3 regions of the Arthrobacter sp. HLT1-20 genome follow, and region 3 is predicted to be linked to each of the others. Evidence: riboswitches for the same ligand, from Rfam matches in the RefSeq annotation. Region 3 holds a riboswitch; each other region holds the start of a gene.
What was found. Region 3 has a riboswitch for cyclic di-AMP ahead of ACX80Q_RS07395 (NlpC/P60 family protein). Riboswitches for the same ligand answer to the same signal wherever they lie in the genome.
Positions count from the first base shown of each region.

Region 1: linked by a shared signal. The riboswitch ahead of ACX80Q_RS17750 (aggregation-promoting factor C-terminal-like domain-containing protein) and the one ahead of ACX80Q_RS07395 (NlpC/P60 family protein) in region 3 are both predicted to bind cyclic di-AMP.
Region 2: linked by a shared signal. The riboswitch ahead of ACX80Q_RS10285 (M23 family metallopeptidase) and the one ahead of ACX80Q_RS07395 (NlpC/P60 family protein) in region 3 are both predicted to bind cyclic di-AMP.

Region 1 covers NZ_JBTNDR010000052.1:8,333-16,588, forward strand. The annotation lists gene ACX80Q_RS17735 (hypothetical protein) at 1-9, shown strand, start outside; gene tadA (tRNA adenosine(34) deaminase TadA) at 21-518, opposite strand; gene upp (uracil phosphoribosyltransferase) at 541-1,179, shown strand; gene ACX80Q_RS17750 (aggregation-promoting factor C-terminal-like domain-containing protein) at 1,326-2,051, opposite strand; cyclic di-AMP (ydaO/yuaA leader) riboswitch at 2,054-2,250, opposite strand; gene ACX80Q_RS17755 (MarR family winged helix-turn-helix transcriptional regulator) at 2,466-2,942, shown strand; gene ACX80Q_RS17760 (MFS transporter) at 2,943-4,208, shown strand; gene ACX80Q_RS17765 (winged helix-turn-helix domain-containing protein) at 4,830-5,672, shown strand; gene ACX80Q_RS17770 (SixA phosphatase family protein) at 5,777-6,298, shown strand; gene ACX80Q_RS17775 (YhgE/Pip family protein) at 6,310-8,256, opposite strand, start outside.
Region 2 covers NZ_JBTNDR010000015.1:90,191-98,446, forward strand. The annotation lists gene ACX80Q_RS10245 (DUF6153 family protein) at 1-172, shown strand, start outside; gene ACX80Q_RS10250 (DUF305 domain-containing protein) at 278-874, shown strand; gene ACX80Q_RS10255 (F510_1955 family glycosylhydrolase) at 1,084-1,842, shown strand; gene ACX80Q_RS10260 (cytochrome c biogenesis CcdA family protein) at 1,847-2,596, shown strand; gene ACX80Q_RS10265 (multicopper oxidase family protein) at 2,623-4,149, shown strand; gene lgt (prolipoprotein diacylglyceryl transferase) at 4,160-5,074, shown strand; gene ACX80Q_RS10275 (DUF3105 domain-containing protein) at 5,071-5,706, shown strand; gene ACX80Q_RS10280 (hypothetical protein) at 5,840-6,085, opposite strand; gene ACX80Q_RS10285 (M23 family metallopeptidase) at 6,417-7,109, opposite strand; cyclic di-AMP (ydaO/yuaA leader) riboswitch at 7,253-7,426, opposite strand.
Region 3 covers NZ_JBTNDR010000009.1:115,086-121,339, reverse strand. The annotation lists gene ACX80Q_RS07425 (ornithine cyclodeaminase) at 1-460, opposite strand, end outside; gene ACX80Q_RS07420 (Lrp/AsnC family transcriptional regulator) at 584-1,015, shown strand; gene ACX80Q_RS07415 (alpha/beta hydrolase family protein) at 1,140-2,006, opposite strand; gene ACX80Q_RS07410 (molybdopterin molybdotransferase MoeA) at 2,012-3,220, opposite strand; gene ACX80Q_RS07405 (DUF6457 domain-containing protein) at 3,225-3,524, opposite strand; gene mobA (molybdenum cofactor guanylyltransferase) at 3,533-4,252, opposite strand; gene ACX80Q_RS07395 (NlpC/P60 family protein) at 4,379-5,161, opposite strand; cyclic di-AMP (ydaO/yuaA leader) riboswitch at 5,166-5,384, opposite strand; gene ACX80Q_RS07390 (M23 family metallopeptidase) at 5,519-6,205, opposite strand.

The sequences.
Region 1 (8,256 bases), on a different contig from region 3:
CCAGATTGAGCCGTGAACGCCTACTGGCGGTGTCCGCTGAAAAAGTCCTTCAGCAGCGCCGCGCACTCGTCCTGGCGCACACCCGGGAAAACTTCCACCCAGTGGTTGAGCCGGCGTTCCCGCAGCACGTCAAACACGGAACCTGCCGCCCCGGCCTTCTCATCCCACGCCCCAAAAACAACGCGCGGCACCCTCGCCAGCACAATGGCCCCGGCACACATGGTGCACGGCTCCAGCGTGACCACCAGAGTGCAGTCATTCAACCGCCAGGACCCCAGTTTCGCCGCGGCTTCCCGGATCGCCACCACCTCTGCATGGGCCGTGGGGTCCCCGTGCGCTTCACGTTCGTTGCGCCCCAAACCCAGGATGCCGCCGTCGGGCCCTAGGACGACGGCGCCAATGGGGACGTCGCCTGTGGTCAGGGCTCGGCGGGCCTCCGTGAGCGCAATGCCCATCCACTGGGCGTGAAAAGCCGTGGCGGTGGTCTCGATTGTGTGAGATTTCTCGGTGTTGGGCACGGCTCAATGGTAGCTTTTATTCATGCGCGTACTGGTTGCGGATCATCCGCTGATTGCCCACAAGTTGACTGTTCTGCGGGACAAGAACACTCCGTCCCCCATTTTTCGTCAGTTGACCGAAGAACTTGTCACCTTGCTGGCCTATGAGGCGACGCGTGAAGTGCGCGTTGAACCGGTCAACATTGAGACGCCCGTGACCTCCACTGTGGGCACCGGACTGAGCAAGCCCACACCCCTGGTGGTGCCGATTCTGCGTGCCGGCTTGGGCATGCTGGAGGGCATGACGCGCCTGCTGCCCACCGCCGAGGTCGGCTTCCTGGGCATGGCCCGCAACGAGGAAACCCTCGAGGCCATCACCTACGCCGAGCGCCTGCCCGAGGACCTCACGGGCCGCCAAGTCTACGTGCTGGACCCCATGCTGGCCACCGGCGGCACCCTGATCGAAGCCTTCAAGTTCCTGTTTGACCGCGGCGCCGCAGACATCACCTGCATCTGCCTGCTGGCCGCACCGGAAGGCCTCGCCAAGCTCGAGGCCGCCCACGGCGCCCGCGACAATGTGCGCGTGGTTCTTGCCTCCATTGACGAAGGCCTGGACGAGAATTCCTACATTGTGCCCGGACTGGGCGACGCCGGCGACCGCCTCTACGGCGTAGCGGAGTAGCGCTCAACCCCAGAAACCAAAAATGCCGCCGTTCCCGCAAAATGCCAACGATAGACCGGTGGCATTTTGCGGGAACGGCGGCATTTTTCGCAAGAGGCCCTTAAAAGTCACCGGCAGCAGCCCGTCCAGCCCCTAAAACACGTGTGTTAGTACCAGCCCACGGATTCGGAGTGGCCCCAGGCGCCACACGGTGAGCCGTAGCGGCCCTCGATGTAACCCAGGCCCCAGCGGATCTGTGTCTGGTAGTTGGTGCTCCAGTCGGGGCCTTCGCTGTTCATCTTGTCAGCGGGCAGGGACTGGGCAATGCCGTAGGCGCCGCTGGAGGCGTTCTCTGCGGACGTCAGCCACTCGGACTCGCGCTGCCAGAGCAGGGTGAGGCAGCTCATCTGGTCGGCGCCCCAGCCATGGGCGGCCATCTGGCCTGCGGCGTAGGCCTTGGCTGCTGCGGGATCGTCCACAGCAACGGCAGGCGCGGGCGTTGCGGCCACGGCCTTGACCTGTTCCGCCTCGGCTTTGACGGCGGGAGGCGTGGTGGCGGCAGCTTTCGGCGATGAGCTGACGGCAAGTCCGGGGAAGCTGATGGCGGCATCCGTGGGAACTGACACGGCAGGTGCCGGAACGGAGCGGTCCACGGCGGCGACCAGGCTGGTGTTGCCCTGCGTGGCAGCAGTGTTGTCCACGGACTGGGCCACGGATCCGGCGGCTACCAAGGCGCCCAGCACTGCCACGGCAGCCAGGCATTTGGCTGTGGCCGTGACGGGGGAGGACTTGCTGGCTGCGCGTGTTCCGCTGCTGGCTGCGGCGAGCCCAAAAATGGTTGGGCGGCGGGTGGAGTCGGCGCGACGACGGCCGCGCTGCAGTGATGCAGACATAGTTGTAGCCTCTCTACGCCTGCGAGGTGAGCTGTCGGGAACGGACTAGAGAATCCGGCCACGCAGTAATGGCAGGCAGAGTTCACTGCTTGTAAGGACTGCGTTGGCTTAACCCCAAGGGCTTCCAGGTGGAAGGCCCGCAAAGATTGGGTCCCCCGTCTCTGCCATGGGAATGGAGGGAAATGGGCGGCGGCAGAGCTCGGCGGTCCGTCCATTTGTGCCAAAAATCGTGGATGATTCAGCCGGCACAAATATGAGCCTAACTCAAACTCTGGGCTATGTCACGTTTTGGTAACAACGTTTGTAGCAAGGCGGAAGGCAAGGTGAGCAAGTCGTCATTTACTTAGCAATGCTAAGCATCTAGGGTGGGAAGCAAGAGGATACGAAACTTTTTCTTTAGGTAGCTGACCCGTGATGACCGAACCTTCCCTTAGCACTACGACGCCGGACAAGGCACCATTGGTGGCCCGCAAGCCGATCGGCGTGGCGCCCTTGGCGGCTGAATTGCGGGTGGCGGTGATGCGTACCTCCCGAAGGCTGCGGGCCGAGGCCGCCACGGGGGAGATCAGCCCCGGGCAGTATTCGGTGTTGGCGGCCGTACTCAGGGGGCCGCAGACAGTGGGTTGGTTGGCTGCTCGGGAGCAGATCCAGGCACCTTCCATGACCCGGATAGTGAACGCCTTGGCTGAGGCCGGGCTGGTGAGCCGCCAGGTGAACCCGCAGGACAAGCGCCAGGTGCTGGTGCAAATCACCGAGCAGGGAGCCGCCGCGCTGCTGCGGGCACGCTCTAAACGAACCGCGTGGCTGGCCCGGCGCGTAGCGGATCTATCCCCGGAACAGCGGGCAACGCTGCATGAGGCGGCTCTGATTTTGCAGGAGATGAGCGCCTAGATGAGTTCCATGTTCCGTTCCCTGAGAGTCTTCAACTACCGGCTCTGGGTGACCGGAGCCCTCGTGTCCAACATTGGTACCTGGATGCAGCGCGTTGCCCAAGACTGGCTGGTCCTGACAGTCCTGACCAATAATTCAGGCACTGCTGCCGGTATTACCACCGGCCTGCAGTTTTTGCCCATCGTGTTCCTGGGGCCCTACGCCGGGCTGGTGGGCGACCGCGTCAACAAAAGAAAACTGCTTCTTCTCACCCAAACTGCCATGGGAATTTGTGCGCTTTTGTTGGGAATATTGGTTGTCACGGGGACTGTACAACTGTGGCACGTTTATGTATTGGCAACCCTGCTGGGGGTGGCCAGCGCCTTCGATGCCCCGTCACGCCAGGCGTTTGTGTCCCAGGTGGTTGCCAAGGAGGATGTGCCCAACGCCGTGGCGCTTAACAGCGCATCATTCAACCTGGCCCGGCTTGCCGGCCCCGGCGTCGCCGGCCTGGTCATTGCACTGGTGGGAACCGGCCCGGCCTTCCTGATCAATGCCGCCAGCTTTGCGGCCGTGATCGTTTCGCTGTGCCGCATGCGCACCAGCGAGCTCATTCCTGCCGTGCGGGTGCCCCGGGCCAAGGGGCAGATCCGCGAGGGCTTTGTCTACATCCGGCAGCGCCCGGATTTGATGATGATCATGGTGTTGGTGTTCCTGGTGGCCACCTTTGGGATGAACTTTCAAATCACCAACGCGCTCATGGCCACAGCCGTATTCCATGTGGGTCCGGGGGAGTATGGGCTGCTGGGCTCCGTCATGGCCATTGGCACCCTTGCTGCCGCGTTGCTGGCGGCAAGGCGCAAGACCATGCGCATGCTCTACATCGTGGGAGGTGCGTTGGCCTTTGGCATGACGGTGGGCGTGGCAGCCTTCATGCCCAGCTTTGCCCTCTACGCCATTGCCCTGGTGCCGGTGGGGCTGGCATCGCTGACGTTCATGAACGCCTGCAACACCACCGTGCAGCTGACCACCGACTCCGCCATGCGCGGCCGAGTGCTGGCCGTCTACATGGTGGTGATGCAGGGTGGGACGCCCATAGGTGCGCCGCTGGTGGGGTGGATAGCCACGGAATTCGGCCCCCGCTGGTCGCTGGGCATGGGGGCCGCTGTTGCCGTTCTTGCCGGTCTGGCTGCGCTCTGGATGCTGAACAAGCGCAACAACGTCACCTTGCGGGAGCAGATTGCGGCTATCCGCCCGTTCGCCTTGGCGCGGGCACTCCACCGCTAGCTGCCAGCCACGAGGTACTCCCAGTCAACCAAGGTCCTACGTCCAGCGCTTTAGGTAAACATTTGTTTACCTAGCGTAAAAAACTGGGAACAAGCTGGGTGTCTCCGAGAACTTGTCGAGGGCATCCTAGTCGTGCAAAAGTGCGGTTTGAATATAATTATCAAAACAAGGGTTCATGCAGAATTTATGCGCGCGTTTTTTGTCAATGTGATGATTTTGTTTGTCTCAAATCGTCATTTTCCACCAAACTGAGAGCAAAGCAACAATGTAAGGTTGGTCACAAAATAGAGCACAATCTCACATGCTGGACGTTTGGGGCCTTTGTTACTTGCAAGATTGCTTTGTTACGTAGGACACTGACGTATGTGAACACCCACTCAGTGAATTCTGCAGCAGCAGCAAATGTCCGCCTCGAAGCGAGGGGACAGCTTTTGCACAGTTGTCGAATGCAGGCCTAGATCGCAATACCTGGAAGCCATTGGGGGATGTAGCAACACATGGCAAATTTCAGGCCTTGGCCCATGGGCTGGCCCTCGTAAAGAGGGCAATAAAGCTTTGGATTCTCAAAGCTGAAGGAAGCATTCGCGCCGTCCAGTACGGCCATAGACCTTAGGTAGTTCAATGTCAGTAGCATCCGGATACGTCCACATCTCTGTTCGAAACGCCGCCAAGGCGGTTGCCCGCAACACCGGCCAGGGTTCGCTGGCCCATTCTGCCCATGCGGAGCACCCCGGCTATGCAGGCGCCTACCGCCCCGACCTGGCCACTGCCACCTCCCGGCTGCGTGCTGTCCCCGCCGCCGAGGGCTTCCCCATGACGGCGCCCACCCCGGTGATTGCCGGCGGAGACAAGCTGCGCGGCGTCAGTCCGGATAATGTGGCCCGCGGATTCGTGCTCTACGTTGGCGTTGACGAGGACACTGCTGCCGCCGCCGGAACATCTCTGGCCAAGCTGGCCCAGGACATCCGCGCCTACGCCCAAACCCTTGTACCGCAGGCCCAGAGCTATGCAGCCGTGGCGATTGCGCCGTCGGACGCCGTTGGTACCGCCTTGGACGTGGTCCGCTCCACCTTCGGTGACCCCACAGTGTCCAGCCGCCAGCGCCAGGAAGCGGTCCGCGTCCCGGTTGCCGATCAGCGCCCCACCGGCGTCCTGATCGATTTGGCCCGCCGCGAAGTGCACCTCGACGGTGACACCCTGAACCTCACGTTCAAGGAATTCGAGCTGCTGAACTATCTGGTGGAAAACGGCACCCGCACCGTGGGCCGCGACGAACTCCTTGAGGGCCTCTGGAGCAACGCCGACGAGGTCCCCAACGAACGCACCATCGACGTTCACATCCGCCGCCTGCGCTCCAAGCTGGGCCGCCTGGCCAACACGGTCCGCACCGTGCGCGGCGAAGGCTACCGCTTCTACGAGCACCCCGAAGTGGTTGTTTGGGCCGCCCCCGAATACTCCATCTAGTCCCCGCGCCCTCCCCAATTCCAGCCGCTGGCGCGTCTGCAATTGGGGCCCCTCGGGCGCGGCAACCGCCGTCGTTCTGCTTTAAGTGTCACTAAACTGTGAACATGAGCGAACACCACATTAAAAAGTTGATCTTGATGCGCCATGCCAAGGCGGCTTTTCCGCTGGGTGTGGAGGACCATGACAGGCCGCTGGCCCAGCGGGGTCACACTGAGGCGCCGCTGGCCGGCAAATGGCTCGTGGAGAACTCCGTGCTCCCGGACTTCATCCTGTGTTCCTCTGCCCTGCGGACCCGGCAAACCTGCACCTGGGTATGCCAGCAATTGGCGGATAAGGCCCCTACCCCCAAGCTCGAGACAGCGCTCTACGCCGCCGGGGCCACCTCCATGCTCTCGGTCATCAACCATGTGCCGGAAACCGTGAACACGCTCATGGTGATCAGCCACATGCCCGGCATCCAATCCCTGGCCCTGCGCCTAGCCTCGCGGGATTCGGACCAGGACGCCTACATGGACCTGGCGTCCGGCTTCCCTACCAGCGCGTTCGCCGTCTTCGACTACACCGGCGACTGGGCAACCCTTGACGGCCAGGACGCCCAGCTGAACAACTTTGTGGTGCCGCGCTAGGCTATTGGGTCCTAGGCTTCGATCTCCGGCATCAATGTCTTGAGCGTCCAGGTTTTCTTTTTGTTGACGGCTGCCCAGGCAAACAGCAGGCCGAGCACCGTGTAGCCCAGCAAGCCAAGCACTATGGGTATCAATGGTGCCAAGTCAGCGCCGTAAATCAAGTGGCGCATGCCCTCAACCACATGCCCCATGGGCAGGATCTGGTGCATGATGTGCAGCGGCTCGGGCGTTGTTTGCCAGGGGAAGGTGCCACCGGAGGACACCAACTGCAGCACCAGCAGGATCAGCACCACAAACTTCCCCGGCGTGCCCAAAAGCGCAACAATTCCCTGGATCAGGGCTGTGAACGCCAGCGAGGCCAGCAGCAACAGGCCCAAGGTCAGCCACGGGTGGCTCGGCTCCAGCCCCAGCCCAAACTTCACCACCGCGTACAGCAGCAGGGCCTGCCCTGTGGCAACCGTGGCAAAGGGCAGCCAGCCGCCCACAGCAATTTTCCAGGACGGGGCGTTGGAGGCCAGGGCGCGCACAGTCAGCGGCCGCATGACCTGGACCAGCATGAACGCGCCAATCCAGAGCGCCAGGACCAGGAAGAACGGTGCCAGGCCGGACCCGTAATTTGCGGCCTTGGCCTGCGAGATGGAATCCACGCGGATGGGATCGGCAATGACCCCTGCTGCGTTGAGCCTGTCCTTGTCAGTGGGATCCGGTACGGACCCCGCACCGCCAAGCAACTGTTTGGACAGTTCGGCGGCACCGGCGGAAAGCGTGCTGGAACCGTCCTTCAAATCGCCGGCACCGTTGTTGAGCTTGGTGGCGCCGGCCGCCAGCTGGTTTGCCCCGTCCAGGGCGGTTTCCTGGCCTTCGGCTAGGGTTGCCGCACCCGTGGACAGGTCCCCGGTCCCGGCATGGGCCTGGGTGATCGCTGCGGTGAGTGTGGGCGTGGCAGCTGCCAGCTTCGCGGCACCGTCCGCCACGGCTGCGGATCCGCTGGCCAGCTTTTGGATGTCGGCAGCGTCCGCGGCCAGCGTATTCTTCAAATCGGTGACGGTGGGACTCGTGGCGGCGCCGGCCAGCGAGGAGCGGATCTCCGCCGCCTGCGCATCAGTGAGAAGCCCGTCGCTGACCAATTGCGCCAGCTTGTCATTGATGGCTGCGGTAGCGGCAGCATCCAGTTTCCCGGCGGTCCCAATGGCGCCCTGGACCTTGTCATTCAACGCAGCGTTGCCGGCCGCCACAGCGGCGGCGCCGTCGGAGAGCTTTTGGGTGTCATCTGGCAATGTTGCGGTTTGGGCCTCCAGCTGGCCCAGGCCCTTGTCTAGGGCCGCGGCACCAGCCTGGAGCTGCTTGGCGCCCGTGACAAGCTTCGACTGGCCCGCCACCAGGTCATTGGTGCCGTTCTGCAGTTCCCCCGTGCCGGTTTTCAGCGTCCCCACCCCCGTGTCTAGGGTGGTGGCCCCCGCCGCGAGCTGTTTGGCGCCGTCGGCCGCCTTCACCAGCTGGGCATGGATGGTGCCGTACCCGCTCAGCAGCGAGTTGGCCGTCTGCAGGCCCACCTGCTGCGCCACCGACGCGTGGACCTGGGTGGTCACCTTATCCACAATGGACGTCAGCAGGTAGTTGTTGGCGTCATTGGTTGTCACGCTCATCATGGCCTGGGTGGCCGAGTCAAAGTTCTCCGGGGATGCCAGATTGGCCGAGAAATCCTTCGGAATGACCAGGGCAAAGGCAAAGTCGCCGCTCTTCACGCCCTCGTTGGCCTCGGCCGGGGTGTCCACGAGCCGCCAGTCGAACTTGTGGCCCTCCACCAGATTTGCCGCCACGTCTTTTCCAACGTGCAGTTCCTTGCCGTCCTTGGTGACAGCGCCCTCGTCCTGGACCACCACGGCAGCCTTGAGCTGGTCCAGGTTCCCGTACGGATCCCAGTTGGCGTACAGGTACACGGCGCCGTAGAGCAGCGG
Region 2 (8,256 bases), on a different contig from region 3:
GCACCAGAGTTGCATTCCAAGCCTCGCCACAGCTGTGGTGAATTTGCCTCTGCCCGGAACGCTTGTGCTTCCTTCGACCGAATCTGCTTTTCTGGTGCTTGCTGGACACAAGTCCTCTGGCCGTGTTCCCGATCCGCCGTCACTGAATCAACTCTCGATCAGCAGAACGTAAACCGATGAATAGTCCCGTGTATCTCTCACGGGTCCTCATTCGTGTGCCCTTAAAGCTAGGGCAACTGCTAGATATTCGAGAAGTTTAAGTGAAGGACTGTTTGTTATGAAAAAATCATTGACCGTTTCAGCCACCATTGTTGCCGCCATGATCGCCCTGGCAGGATGCTCCACCGGAACCGACGGCGGATCCATGCCAAGCATGAACCATGGCGATTCCACGACGACACAAGCGCCGGTTACGGTGGGCGAACACAATTCCGCAGACACAATGTTTGCCCAAATGATGATCCCCCACCACACCCAGGCGGTGGAGATGAGCGACATCATGCTCGCCAAGACTGGCCTCGATGCGAAGATCACCGCATTGGCCACGGACATCAAGGCCGCCCAGGACCCGGAAATCAAAAAAATGACCACCTGGCTCACCGGCTGGACCGAGCCAACGGTCATGGCCGGCGATCACTCCATGAGCGGCATGATGTCGGCGGCCGACTTGGACAAGCTCAAGGCCGCCGAGGGGGCGGAGGCGAGCAAGCTGTTTCTGACCCAGATGATCGCCCATCATGAAGGCGCCGTGGCAATGGCCACGTCCGAGGTTACCGGCGGCAAGAACGCCAACGCGGTGACTTTGGCGAAGAGCATCGTCGCCTCACAGGAATCCGAGATCAAAGACATGAAGGACTTACTGGCGGCGCTGTAGTCCTTGACTGCTGCTGACAACTAACGGTGGCGGTTCGTGGACGTTAGAACCGCCACCACCTTCAATCTTTTCGATCAGCATGTTTTGGAGTTCTTGTGAAACCCCGCTTCTTCCTTTCGCCTGCCCGCACTACAGCGATCGTGGCAACGCTCACGCTTCTCGTGCTGGCTGGTTGTTCGACACCACCGGATCCGCAAGCTGTTGCGGCAGTGGGCAGCGATCATGTCCACGGGATCTATGTGGACCCCTCCTCGACCAAGGTCCTTCTAGCCACTCACGATGGGTTGTTCGATGCAACAGGGACAACGCGGAAAAAAATCAGTGAAAATACCATCGATCTCATGGGATTCACCTCCTCTGCCGAGCCGGGAACCTACTACGCGTCCGGTCACCCCGGGCCGGATTCCTCATTGCCGAACCCCCTCGGACTGGTGAAATCCACTGATGAGGGAAAGACCTGGCAACAGGTCTCCCGAGGCGGCCAGTCAGACTTCCACGCCCTGACCGTTAGCGGCGGCAGCTTGGTCGCTTTCGACGGGCAACTTCGCACCAGCACAGATGGAATAGCGTGGTCTACCTCGCCCGCAACGTTCTCGCCTGCCGTTTTGGCCGGAAACCCCGCCTCGACCGTCGTGTTGGCGACCACCGAAGCGGGAATTCAACGCTCAATCGACGCCGGGCAAACCTGGGAACTCGTACCCAAGGGACCCATCATTCAGTTCGCCGCGTTTGCTGACTCAGAGATGAAAGCCCCGACGGAAGCTGTCGGTGTTGCTCCGGATGGGAGCGTCTACGTCTCGAACGATTCAGGACTGACATGGACCGAGAGAGGAAAAATCACGGGCCAAGTCGAAGCCATCACTGCCCTAGCCGGCACCACAGGCAAACCCTGGATTTGGGCGGCCACTACCAATGGAGTCCAAGTTTCCACCGACGGCGGAGCAACATTCCAGCCAGCTGCATCCTAGCAACATGAGTACCGGAGAGTTTTTCGCCACGACGGTAACCTCCGGCGCCCTCCTCGTCGCCATACGACTGGCCCTGATTGCCGGTATCGTCTCGTTTCTATCCCCATGCATTCGGCCCCTCGTTCCTGGCTACCTCGGCTACGTCTCTGGTTTGACCGATCCGAACCAGGCGCGCAATCGCCGGCGTGTGGTGGCAGGGGTGGGTCTGTTTATCCTCGGATTCGGTGCCGTGTTCACCCTTTACGGGGCTGCTTTCGGGATGGTTGGCTCCTGGCTCTTCCGATGGCAGGACCCTCTCATGCGCGTCCTGGGCGTTGTCGTGATCGTCATGGGACTGGTGTTGCTGGGGAAGTTCTCTTGGTTACAACAGAGCCGCAAACTAACGCTCACTCGACGCACCGGACTTGGCGGGGCACCGTTACTGGGCATTGTGTTTGGCCTGGGCTGGACACCCTGCATGGGCCCGACACTTAGCGCCGTTCTGACCCTGAGCATCTCCTCCGGCAATGCCTGGCGCGGGGCAATACTGGCTTTCATCTACTGCCTCGGCTTGGGCATACCCTTCCTCCTAGTCGCCCTCGGCCTGGGCTGGGTTACCCAAATTCTGGGCTTCATCCGTCGCCACATCCGCATTGTCAACATCGCTGGAGCCAGCATGCTGATTGTCCTCGGCGTCTTGATGGTCACCGGAGTCTGGATGCAGTGGATCTACCAGCTGCAAAACCTCTCCGGTACCTACCTCACCGTCGTCTAGGCCCACATTCTTCAAAGGAACACCTCATGAGCCACACATTAAACCGACGCTCCTTCCTGGGGCTCTCCGTCGCGGCCACCGCAGCGGCCGCCTTGGCAGCTTGCACACCCACCCCGCCAGCAACCGGACAAACCAACCGAATCCTTCCTACCGACCCACTCATCAACGACTATGAAACTCGGCGGGATTCCACCGAAAAGACCGTCACCAAAGCCCTCACCCCCGGCCTGTTCTCCACCACCCTGGCGGGGAAGACGCTCACAACATGGGGTTATGACGGCGCCCTCATCGCACCGACCCTGCGCGGCACAGCCGGTGACCAACTCAAGGTCACCGTCACCAATAAGCTCAGCGAGCCCACCAGCATTCACTGGCACGGACTCGCCCTACGTAATGATGCCGATGGTGTCCCTGGACTCACTCAGGCCGCGATTGGCGCCAGCAAGGACTACCCCTACAGCTTCAAGCTGCCCCACCCGGGAACCTACTGGTACCACTCACACGTGGAAATGCAACGAGAACGGGCTCTCTACGGTGCCTTGATCATCGAAGACCCTCAAGAAAGTTTGAAGTACGACAAGGACTGGGTGATCATCCTGGATGACTGGCTCGACGGCGTCACCGGCACCCCAGAGGACGTCATCAAAGAGCTCTCCAAGGGTATGGCCGGTATGGGTGGCATGAACCACGGCGAAGGCGACGGCGGAATGGTGATGGGCCACATGCTCATGGGCGCCAGCAGCGACTTCCTCGGCGGTGACGCCGGGGACGTCGCCTTCCCACTCCACCTGTTCAACGGCCGTGAGCCGGAGAACCCGGAGACTTTCACGGCCACGGCGGGGGAAAGGATACGCCTACGTATCATCAATGCCGCAGGAGACACCGCCTACCGGGTTGGGGTCCCGGGCCAGAAACTGACTCTGACTCACACCGATGGATTCCCCGTCCAGCACACCGACGTGGACGCCGTCGTCCTGGGGATGGGCGAACGCATCGACGCGATCCTGACCGTCCAGGACGGCTACACCCCCGTGCTGGCCCTTGCCGAGGGGAAAGCCCAGATGACTTACGGCCTAGTTACCACCGGAAGCGGAACAGCACCCGGGAAAGAGGCTCTCCCGAAAACGCTGAGCGGCAAGGTCGTTGACGGTGGCCAGCTTACCGCTGACCCAGCTTTGAACCTTCCGTCCAAGTCACCGGATCGCACCCACGAGCTGCGCCTAAGTGGCGGAATGGCGAACTACGACTGGGGTATCAACGGCCAACGCTTTGACATGACCAAACCCTTCGAAAAGGCTTTTGACCTCAAGGTCGGGGAACGGGTGGAGGTGAAGTTCATCAACGACACCGAAATGTGGCACCCCATGCACATTCACGGTCACACCTTCCAAATCGGCGCCACCGGGGCTCGCAAGGACACAGTCATAGTCCGTCCCAAAGAGACCGTCACCGTCTATTTCGATGCCGATAATCCGGGGCAGTGGCTCTTCCACTGCCATAACGCTTATCATGCCGAACGCGGCATGATGGGCGTCTTCTCCTACCTCAAGTAAGACGGCCCCCATGAATCCAATCGCGCTCACACCCCTACTCATCCCCTCACCCACGGTCAGTGCACTGCAACTGGGGCCACTGGCCATCCGTTTCTACGCCCTGTGCATCCTGGCAGGCATTGTGATTGCCGTCTGGCTTACCGGACGACGATTAATCGCCCGCGGAGGCAAACCCGGAACAATCCTGGATATTACAATCTGGGCCGTCCCCTTCGGCATCGCCGGCGGACGGATCTACCACGTCATCACCAGCCCAGAACTGTACTTCGCGCCAGGGATGAATCCCTGGAACGCCCTGAAGATATGGGATGGCGGAATGGGCATCTGGGGTGCCGTCACACTGGGACTTCTCGGCGCCTACATTGGGTGCCGACGCAACCAAGTCTCCTTCACCGCCCTCATCGACGCCGCAGCCCCCGGGCTACTGATCGCCCAAGGCCTCGGACGTTGGGGGAACTGGTTCAACAACGAACTCTACGGCGACACGACCACAGTGCCCTGGAAACTACAGATCCACCAAATGGACTTCAGCACCGGCCGCGCCTACCTGGACAGCAACGGAGCCCCTATCATTCTGGGCTATTTTCAACCAACGTTCCTCTACGAATCCCTCTGGTGCCTAGCCGCCGCAGGATTGTTGCTCTACCTTGACAAGAAATTCCGGCTCGGGGCCGGATCCGTATTTGCCCTCTATGTCGTCTTGTACACCTCAGGTCGGTTCGTATTCGAGCTGCTGCGCTCCGACTATGCCAACACCATCTTGGGACTTCGGGTGAATACCTGGGTTTCAGGCCTGTTACTGCTCGCCGGTGCCACCGCATTCCTGTTTTGGCGAGGCAAACCTCGTTCAACCGTAGATCCCATACGCACCACCAACTCAGACGATATATCCGCGACCCCGTCTACTCCAAGGAGACAGCAATGAGTAACGCCAAGGACCGACAAGTCGAACGCAAGGCAAAAATCGATGCCGTGTTCGCCACGCACCGAGTGAAACAACGCCGACGGAACCTTTTCGTCTACGGCGGATTTGGCCTGCTGGCCGTCGCCGTCATCACCATAGTCGCATTCGTCATTACCGGGTCTATGCAGGCCCGCGAGGAGACGGCTGCGGCCGCCAAGAACCCGATCACTGGGGTCCAGACGTACCCGAACCTTACCCGTAACCACGTCCAAACCCCCGTGAGCTACCCACACGTCCCCGGTGTTGGTGGTGACCATTCAGCAACGTGGACGAACTGCGGTATCTATTCAGACCCAGTCGATGAGGAGCGGGCTGTTCACTCACTCGAACACGGGGCGGTCTGGATCAGTTACAAGCCAGACCTTTCCCAGAAAGACGTCAGTGCCTTGACTGCCCTGGTCAAGGGAAAACCCTACGTCCTCCTCAGCCCCAATCCGGACCAACAAGCGTCCATCACTGCCTCCGCGTGGGGTACTCAGCTCACCGTACCGAATGCCGATGATTCCCGACTTCCCGTGTTCGTCAAGGCCTACGCCATGGGCCCGCAGACGCCAGAACCCGGGGCTGCATGCTCTGGTGGCACTAACGGCTAAGCAACCCGCCCTAGAAAGGACAGAACAGGAATAATGGTCTCCCCGGTCATGACGCCCACAGGGGCTACCGTCGTCACCGCCTTTAGTCAGGAGCGGCCAGGTGATCATGGCCGTGGGTGTTCTGGTCGGACTCTCACACTGGATCGCACACGTCGCCGTGACCGGGGGTCCGCCCGGCATGCAGGATCTCCTCATCGGATACCCCACAGCTACCGCCCTCTTGTTTGCAGGTGCCATCGTGGCTGGACGTGCCACGCCCAAGAAGCGCTGACTTGCCACCCTTGGGCATGCAGGCGAGAACCTGGCCCATGAAGGCAACCACACTGCCCCTGATGGGTCCCGCCAGTGCGCTCAACGATTGAGGACCGCGACGTTTCACGGTCCTGATCCTAGAGTCGCCTCAGCCTTCAGTCATAGTCTGCTTGGGGCGTTGCTCCACCGATCTCCGGCTACCCATTGTTTGTTCTGTTGTTACAGGTTCTGGGTACCACGATCGTCTTGGACAGGAGATCATAGGTTCTCTCGGAGCAGCCCGTTATCCACCCGGCGTTAGCATGCAGCACGCTACTTGGATGAGCTCAATAATGATTTATCAGTGAATTCGCCCTTGCGTGCCTGGCCAATGGGAGGGGTCACGGTGGCCCGAAGGCCACCAGGACCCCCACATGTCACTTTTTACACCGGTGCCTTCCAAGAAGGAGGGGATTCGATCAGATGAACGGTGCCGGATCGACCGTTTGACCATTGACGACGACCTCGAAATGAAGGTGGCATCCGGTGGAATTACCCGTTGACCCAACCCCAGCAATCTGCGCGCCTGCACTGACTTGCTGGCCGACGCTGACGCCAATGCTGTCTAGGTGGTTATACGTGGTTTTGATCCCGCCACCATGGTCAACCACAATCCGGTTTCCGCCTCCGTACTGGCTCCAGCCAGCCTCTGTCACGGTCCCGCTCCCCGAAGCGAAGACGGCAGTGCCGCAAGCCGCCCCGAAATCGATCCCGTTGTGCAGTTCTCCACCAGCGCCGCTCAACGGATTGGTCCGATACCCGAAGGGTGAGGTGACCGTCAGTGAGGCCAACGGAGGCACCAGTCCCGAGGACGGGTTAGCAGTAGGAGCTTCTGGTGCCGGTGCGGGTGGTGTGGGTACTGTTGGGGCCTGTACCGGCACAGGGGTCTTTTCTGCAGCCGCTGGCTGCAGTCCGCCTGCGGGGGCTGTCGTTGGTGCCGGTTTGCTGACAAGAGACGGCTGAGCGAAAGACAGCACGACGTCCTTGTCCGCTGTCACTGTCGGTTGCGCTGTCGAGGTGGCGGCGCTGGCGGTCACCGCAGAGGAAAGGTGGTTGGTTTCGGCATGTGCGGCGGGAAGTGCCGTTAGGGCAATGAATCCTGCCGCTGCCACAGCTAGTGCCAGTGGCTTTCGGCCCGTGACGTGTTTGGATTTGATTTCAACTGGAGACGTCCAGTGGCGTCCAGGCAAGGTCGGGGAAGTCTTGGAGACGGTGGCACGGCGGCGGCCGTGTTGGCGGCGGGCAGGCATAGATAAGGTCCTCTCGACGCCGACGAAGTTAGCTGTCGGATTCGGGCGAGGGGTCTGCCCGGCCCGCTCAACGCATAGCCGTACAGGCTTGGATTGTTGAGCGCGCTTCACCCCAAGGCGCACTAAGGCGCCGGCGGTGGTTCCTCCGTCCCCGTCTAGAAAATGAACGGTCGTGATCCGCCGACGGGGTTTGGCGAAGCGGCCACGAACATACCCTTAAGGGGCATGTATTTATTCAAGCCTAACCAAAAAGCTTCAAAAGTTATAATTCCGTTACATTCGGATGCCGATGCCCTTCTCTCCTCAGGTCAGTACCTTTCGCAATTTGCAGACAATCCGGATCACAAGACGCCACTCCTCCAAATCGTCCCGGCAACCCCTTTCGGGACGATTTGGGGGGTCCGGCTGGCTGGAAGTCAATCGTCATGGAATGGACCTGCTGCAGCCCACCGTTGGGCTGGTAGTTCACGGCAAAATTGCCCGACTACGTGGGCCGGAAGATCGAATCTCCCGCGCCGTGCTGGCTGCAGTCTCAAGGGAAGTTCTTGGCTAAGCGACGGTCCTCAATGCCGAGATTACGGCGAACGGAGGGCCAATTCTTGGTAGTCACATTCCACGATCGTCCAAGCCAGGAACAATCGCGGAATCTAGGGGATTTTCTGTCCACTGGTCGGGAAATATGAGAGCAAATTGAACCTGAATCGGCCGAGTTGGAGCCAATTTCGTGACCAACTTTTCGTTCAAAAACGTGAGTAAAACGTGATTCGGCCCCCCGACGCACCCGGCCAAAAAAGTAAAACCGCAGGTCAGAGCCACATTTGGTGCCCCGGGCCGGACTCGAACCGGCGGCCAAGAGAAACTCAGGAGTCTCATGCCAACAGTGATCGTTTCACGTCAAAAACCGTGTGTTTCCGGGGGAGTGCGGAACAACAGGGCCCCTTTGACATGCCAAGGATTGCCGTGGGTTTTCGTTCAATAACGTGAGTAAAACGTGATGAGGTCCTGCAGC
Region 3 (6,254 bases):
TCCCCAGTACACCGCGAAACGCCAGTGCCTGGAATTCGGACTGGCTCCCGGTGCCGATCAGGGCCAGGTGACGAGAATCGGCCCGGGCCAGCTTCTTGGCCACCATGGCCGAGGTTGCGGCAGTGCGCAGCGCCGTCAGAACCGTCATTTCCGACATGAACGTTGGGTAGCCGTTGTGCACATCGGCCAGCACCCCAAACGCCGTGACAGTTTGAAACCCACGGATCGGGTTTGAGGGGTGGCCGTTCACGTATTTAAACGCATAACTGTCCTGGTCGGCGGTGGGCATCAGCTCAATCACGCCAAACGCCGTGTGGCTGGCCACGCGCGGGGACTTGTCAAACTCTTCCCACCGCCGAAAATCATCGCCAAGGTATTCAACCATCTCTGCCATGATGGCTTCCGGGCCGCGTGCGGCAACCCAGCGGATCATATTTTGAACATCTACAAAGCGCGTCATTGGGCTTCCTTCACATAGTTTCCTTCACTGTACGGTGCAGCGATTTGTATGTTCAATGGGCAGATCACTCACATTCCGCATGGTTTGTGCACAAAACGTGGCGCCCCGCTATACACTTTGCGCATGACCACCCTTGATGACCTTGACCGGGCACTGCTGTCAGCACTCCGCGAGAACGGCCGGGAACCCGTGGCCAGCCTGGCAAGGCTGCTTGACGTATCTCGGGCAACCGTCAACAGCAGGATGGAAAAGCTGCTGGCCTCCGGCACTGTGGTTGGCTTCTCCGTGCGTGTGCGTGATGAGCTGGATCCTCTCTCCATTCGCGCCATCTCCCTCATAGAAGTGGAAGGCAGGGCCACAGACCAGGTCATCAGCCAGTTGAAGGGGCTGGCCGAGATCCGGGCGTTGCACACCACCAACGGCGCCTGGGACCTGGTGGCCGAGTTGGGTGCGGAAAACCTCGCCGATTTCGACAAGGTTTTGGGAAAAATCCGTTCCATCCCGGGCGTTGTCAACAGTGAGACCAGCTTGTTGCTCAGTTCCGTGTTGCGATAGCGTCGCCCAAAATCCAGCCCGTGTTGCGATAGCGTCGCCCAAAATCCAGCCATTGCTGCGAGAGGGTCGGGGAAAAACACACCATTGCTGCGAGAGGGTGTGAAGAAAGGTTCCGGCAGGGCGTCTACGTCCAGGTGCCGTCTCGGAGCCATGCCAGAGATTGTGCCCAAAATGTGTGCCTGTATCTGCTGTGGAACAAGGCGAAATGGCCCATGGCGGCCTCCCCGTAGTGTTCCGGGCGCAGGTGGATGATGCGGGCCTCGCTGTTGGGTGTGTAGGCGACCGCCCGTTCCATGGCGGCCAGGGTGGCGTAGGAATCGTCGTTGGGTGCCACGGCCAGGATGGGCGCGGTAACGGCCAACTGGTTGGTGCGCAGGGCCGCACGATCGGAGCCAGCAGCAGCTGTGAAATCTTTGCGGGACCGGGCCCAGTCCAGTGCCACTGCGCGCGGGAGGTCCTCCATGACGCCCAGCCGCTTGGCCGGAAAATAGCCGAACATCGCCACCAGCGGCACAGTCACTAGACACCGGACGGCGTGGTCCACTTTGTAGCGGAAGGTGAAGTCGCGCCAGTGCGCGTGCTGCCCTCCCACCGTCAGGATGCGGGAAAGCTGGCTGGCATGTGCCGCCATCCCCACGCCAAAGCCACCAAAGCTGTGCCCCACAAAGTGCACGGGCAGGCCAAGCGAGCGGGCCAGCGCCCAAGCCAGCACGGCGTCGATGTCCAGCGATCCCCACTCAAACCAACGCTGGGTTTGGCCGCGCAACGATCCGCCGTGGGACTGGCCAATCCCCCTGTAGTCAAAAGTGACGGCAGCGAATCCGTGCAACGCAAGGAAGGCCGCGTACCGGTGATAGTAGCCGGCCAACACTCCGGTGGCACTGCCGATGACCACCGTGCCGCGCTGTTCAACGCCGTTGGGGACGTCAAAAAGATGCCCTCGCAGCACCCGACCGTCGGCGCAGTTGAAGGAAACCGGATGCCCACTCACGTCTCCTACGTCCACGGCAGCGCGAAAGCCGTGAGGGTCTCCCCCATTTTGACCCCATGAGGTGGAACCACCATGATGCCGTCAGCAGCCGCCAGGCCACGCATCATGGCGGAGTCTGTGTAAGCGCATGGCGACGCTAGGCCGTATACCAGCCGGTACGGCATGAGCCTGGTGGGACCCTGAAATTCCTTGATGGGCGTTCCGCAAGGGACTTCAAAGGTGCCCGGCATGGCTGCGCTGCCCAGTTTGGCCAGCAGCGGCGCCGCAACACTTAGCAGGGCCACCATGGCTGCCAGGGGGTTGCCCGGCAGTCCCACCAGGAAACGGCCGTCGGGCAGCTCGGCCAGCAGCGTGGGATGGCCGGGCCGCATGGCGATGCTGTTGAGGTGAATGGTTCCGCCCATGGCTGCAATGGCCTGGCGCAGGAAGTCCGCCGATGAATTTCCGGTGCCTCCTGTAGTGATCAGGACGTCCGCAGGCAGTTCCGGTGAGTCTTCCAGGGCCGCCAGGATAGACTCGAGGGTGTCGTTGGCCCGTTCCAGCCCCACCACCGTGCCGCCAAGGAGGCTTACGACGGCGGGCAGCTGCGGCGAGAATGCGTCGCGCACCGTGCCGGCTGCCGGGATCCCGGACGCCACCACCTCATCGCCCGTCAGCACCAGCTTGACCAGCGGCTTGCCTAAAACGTGGAGCTCGTCGGCCCCGCCCAGTGCGGCCAGGGAAAGGTGGGCAGGGTTCAGCCTGGTGCCAGAGGTGATCAAGACCTCGGCCAGGGCGGCCTCTTGCGCCACGGGGCGGATGTGCTGGCCGTTCTTCGGCTCCCCGGGCCGGGATTCGGGCCCAAGAACCAAAACCGGCAGGCCGTCGTCGTCGTTCCTGATCTGGCCCGACTCACTGCGCAAAACAGCCTTGGCACCGGCGGGGATCAGCCCTCCCGTGACAATCGGCACCGCCTGCCCCGCGGCAAGCCGGCTGCCGGGTTCGGCGAAGATCCAGGGTGGGCTCCCCGCCACGGCCCAGCCGTCCATGGCGGAGGAGGCGTAGTGGGGCATGGGGTGCAGCGCCAGAAGGTCGCCCGCCACGGTCCTGCCCAGCGCGTCGGCCAGCGGCACGGGGTGGGCAGGCAGCGCGTCGGGGAGCTCGTAGGCAAGCGCCCTGGCCTCGTCCCAGGTGTGCGCCAGCATGCGCGGCCGGTCAGCCGGCGTGGATGCCATGGGGCTATTGTTCGGCTGCTGTGCCGGGCACAGGCTCGGCCCGCTCTGCCGCTGCCATGGACGTGGCCAGTCCCAGGGCCGCCTTCATGGCGGTTGCCTCATCCGTCTGGCCGGACCCTGCTGCCAAGCCTGCCGCGAGGCCCGCCACAAAGGTTGTCAGGGGTGCCGCAGGGCGAACGATCGAGTGCGCTGCCACGCCTGCAACGTTCAGCACGCCCTGAATGTCCACCTCAATGTCGGCAATCTCAAACGCCGCCTGCAGCTTTGCCATCCACGCCTGCAAAATCTCGTCCTGATTTTCCAACTGCTTCCTCATTCCTGCCCGCCGCACGGCACCGCAATGCCGTGGCTGCGGGCGTCATCCCACGTGTCGATGTCCGCGGTGATTCCCGCCGGGACAGCACATTCCTTGATAGTCACACTAGCAATGAGTGAACGCACAGACGCGTTCGCCAGCCGCTGTGACGCCCGTGCCGCGTCAACGGCAGCCCGCAGCGCCCGCGAGGGATAGATTCCGGCCAACGGCTGAAGCCTGCCGTTGTCCACGGCCACCACGGCACGCGGCGGCGCGCTTGGGCCAGATTCCAGGCTGGCTGCCTCAAGATTGTCTGCTTCAACCAGAAGCCGGGCAAGCGCAGCGGCGGCGGGCATGTCACACGCAAGGACCAACACCCTTTCCCCAGGGTCATCGCCCAGGGGCAGTGCTGCCAATCCGGCGGCAATTCCCGCGGCGGGGCCGGCATGGGGCGGATCTTCCTGCACGGCCACCACGCGCCCACCCGATTCCGTGGTTCCGAGCCATCCGGCGATGCTTTCCACGGGACCCACGACGGCGATCCGGGCCCGGGCGCCAGCGTCCCCGTGCGCTGCGGCTGGCTGGGCCCATTGTTGCGCAGCCTCGTGGGCGTCGATGGCCTGTGCCGCGGCCTGCACTGTACGTGCCAGCAGGGTGGTGCCCTCCACCAGGAGACCCGCCTTGGGCACGCCACCGAGGCGCCGGGAGAGTCCACCGGCCAGAATCACTGCCTGCATGGATGCGGTGTCAAAGTCAGCATGTGGCCATGTTACCGCGCGTAAGAGGAGCCCAAGGGACTGCTGGCGTGCGATTAAAGCAATAAACCCCGTCCAAGGACGGGGTTTATTGGGTGTAAAAAGTTCTTAGTGACCCATGGCGATGAATACGGGGCCTGAACCGACGTTGGCGGAGAAGATAGCGGTTGTGCCGCCGCCCCATCCACCGTGTACGGCCTGGCCGTTGCCAATGTAAACAGCGATGTGGGCCATGCCCATGCCGCCATCTGCATAGTAAATCAAGTCACCGGGCTGAGCTTCGGCTGCGGAAACCGTACGTCCCAAGCTCAAGTAGCCAGCGGGCCAGTCGTGGAAGTTAATTCCAGCGGCAGCCAAGGAGTTGCTGGCAAGTGCGGTGCAGTCCTGGCCAACACCAATCTGAGCCAAGGCGGCGCTGGCGATGGTTGCGCCAATTCCACTCTTGGTAACAGGCTTTGCGGCAGGTGCTGTTGTGGTGACCGTGGCAACCGGTGCTGCGGCGGGTGCCACGGCCTCTTCTGCAACAGGTGCTGCAACAACGTCGCTGCTCTGTGCCTCTACAACTACCGGCGCCTCAACAACAGGGGCCGGGGTGGAGGTGATTGCGGGGGTGGCGAAGGAGATCTTCACCGTGGAAGCTGCCGTGATGGCGGACGCGAGTTCCGTCTTCATGTTCAGCGTGGTTGCACCGTCAGAAGCGCGCTCCACAGTGGGAGTAGCCGCGTTTGCTGCGATACCGGATGTGAGTACCAGTCCTGAAGCAGCTGCAATAACAGCTGCCTGACGACCAACCCCGCCGACGTTGGAGCTGACGGCTTTCGTGAGGGTGGAGATCGGGCTGGTCTTAACAACCTCGGCGCGGTGGCGCCCGAGGGCAGTGTTTGAAGCCAAGAAGGATTCCTCTCCCAATGCCTGCGAGGTAAGCTGTCGGATTCGGATGGGAGTCACCCGGCCGCTCCACGTTATGGCGCACGTTTAGAATCACTTCTTCTACGTGGTTTAACGCTTCGCGGCTTCACCCCAAGGACTTCTGCACTAAATGCGAAGCCCGATTATTGGTTCCCCCGCCCCTGCCAGACGATTGATACGAACGGACCATGAGCAGTGGCAGAGCTAGGCAATCCACTCATGGGCGCCAGCTTGATTCGAAGTTGGCGCGATTACGACGTTACAACAGATTTTTGCCAATGTCACGTTCAGGTCACGGTCAGGTGACTAAGTCGTAATCAAACGTAGCCTGTGGATGGATTAAAGCCAGCCCATGGGATCGACGGTTTCGTCGTTGACGATTACTTCAAAATGCAGGTGGGGGCCGGTCGATGCGCCGGTGGAACCGCTGAGGCCTACCACGTCGCCACGCTCAACCTTTTGGCCAACCTTGACCGAGTTGCTGCTCATGTGGTTGTAGGACGTTGAGAGCCCGTTGCCGTGGTCCACCACTACGCGGTTGCCACCGCCGTAGGTGTGCCACCCCGAGAAGGTGACGGTTCCGCCGGCGGCTGCAAGTACGTCGGTGCCGCTCGCAACGGCGAAGTCCTGGCCGGTGTGGTGTTCGTCAATCTGGCCCGTAATGGGGCTGATGCGGTCACCGAACGGGGAGCTTGGTGCCAAGGCCTTCAGGGGCGCTGACAGCGTTCCCTTGGAGGCGGCAGGGGTGACGTTGGAGGCTTTGACCTTCAACGTTTCCTTCAACTGGCCATCGGCGTTCAACTTGCTGCCAATTTCCGGGGCCGCAAAAGTAATGGGAATATCCGCGGATGCAGTGACTAAAGTCTGCGTCGACGCTGCAAATTCCGGTTCCAGCTGCTGCTGGTCAATGCCCTGGGCAGAGGGCAGGGTGACGGCCAGTACTAGACCCGTGGCGGCCATGGCGACACCCATTTTTTGGCCTGCGCCGCTGGCGGCGCCGGCACGCATCAAAGCGGCTACGGACACGCTCGATGATGAATTGGCACGCTCTGCGGCAAGTGCTTCGCGGCGACTG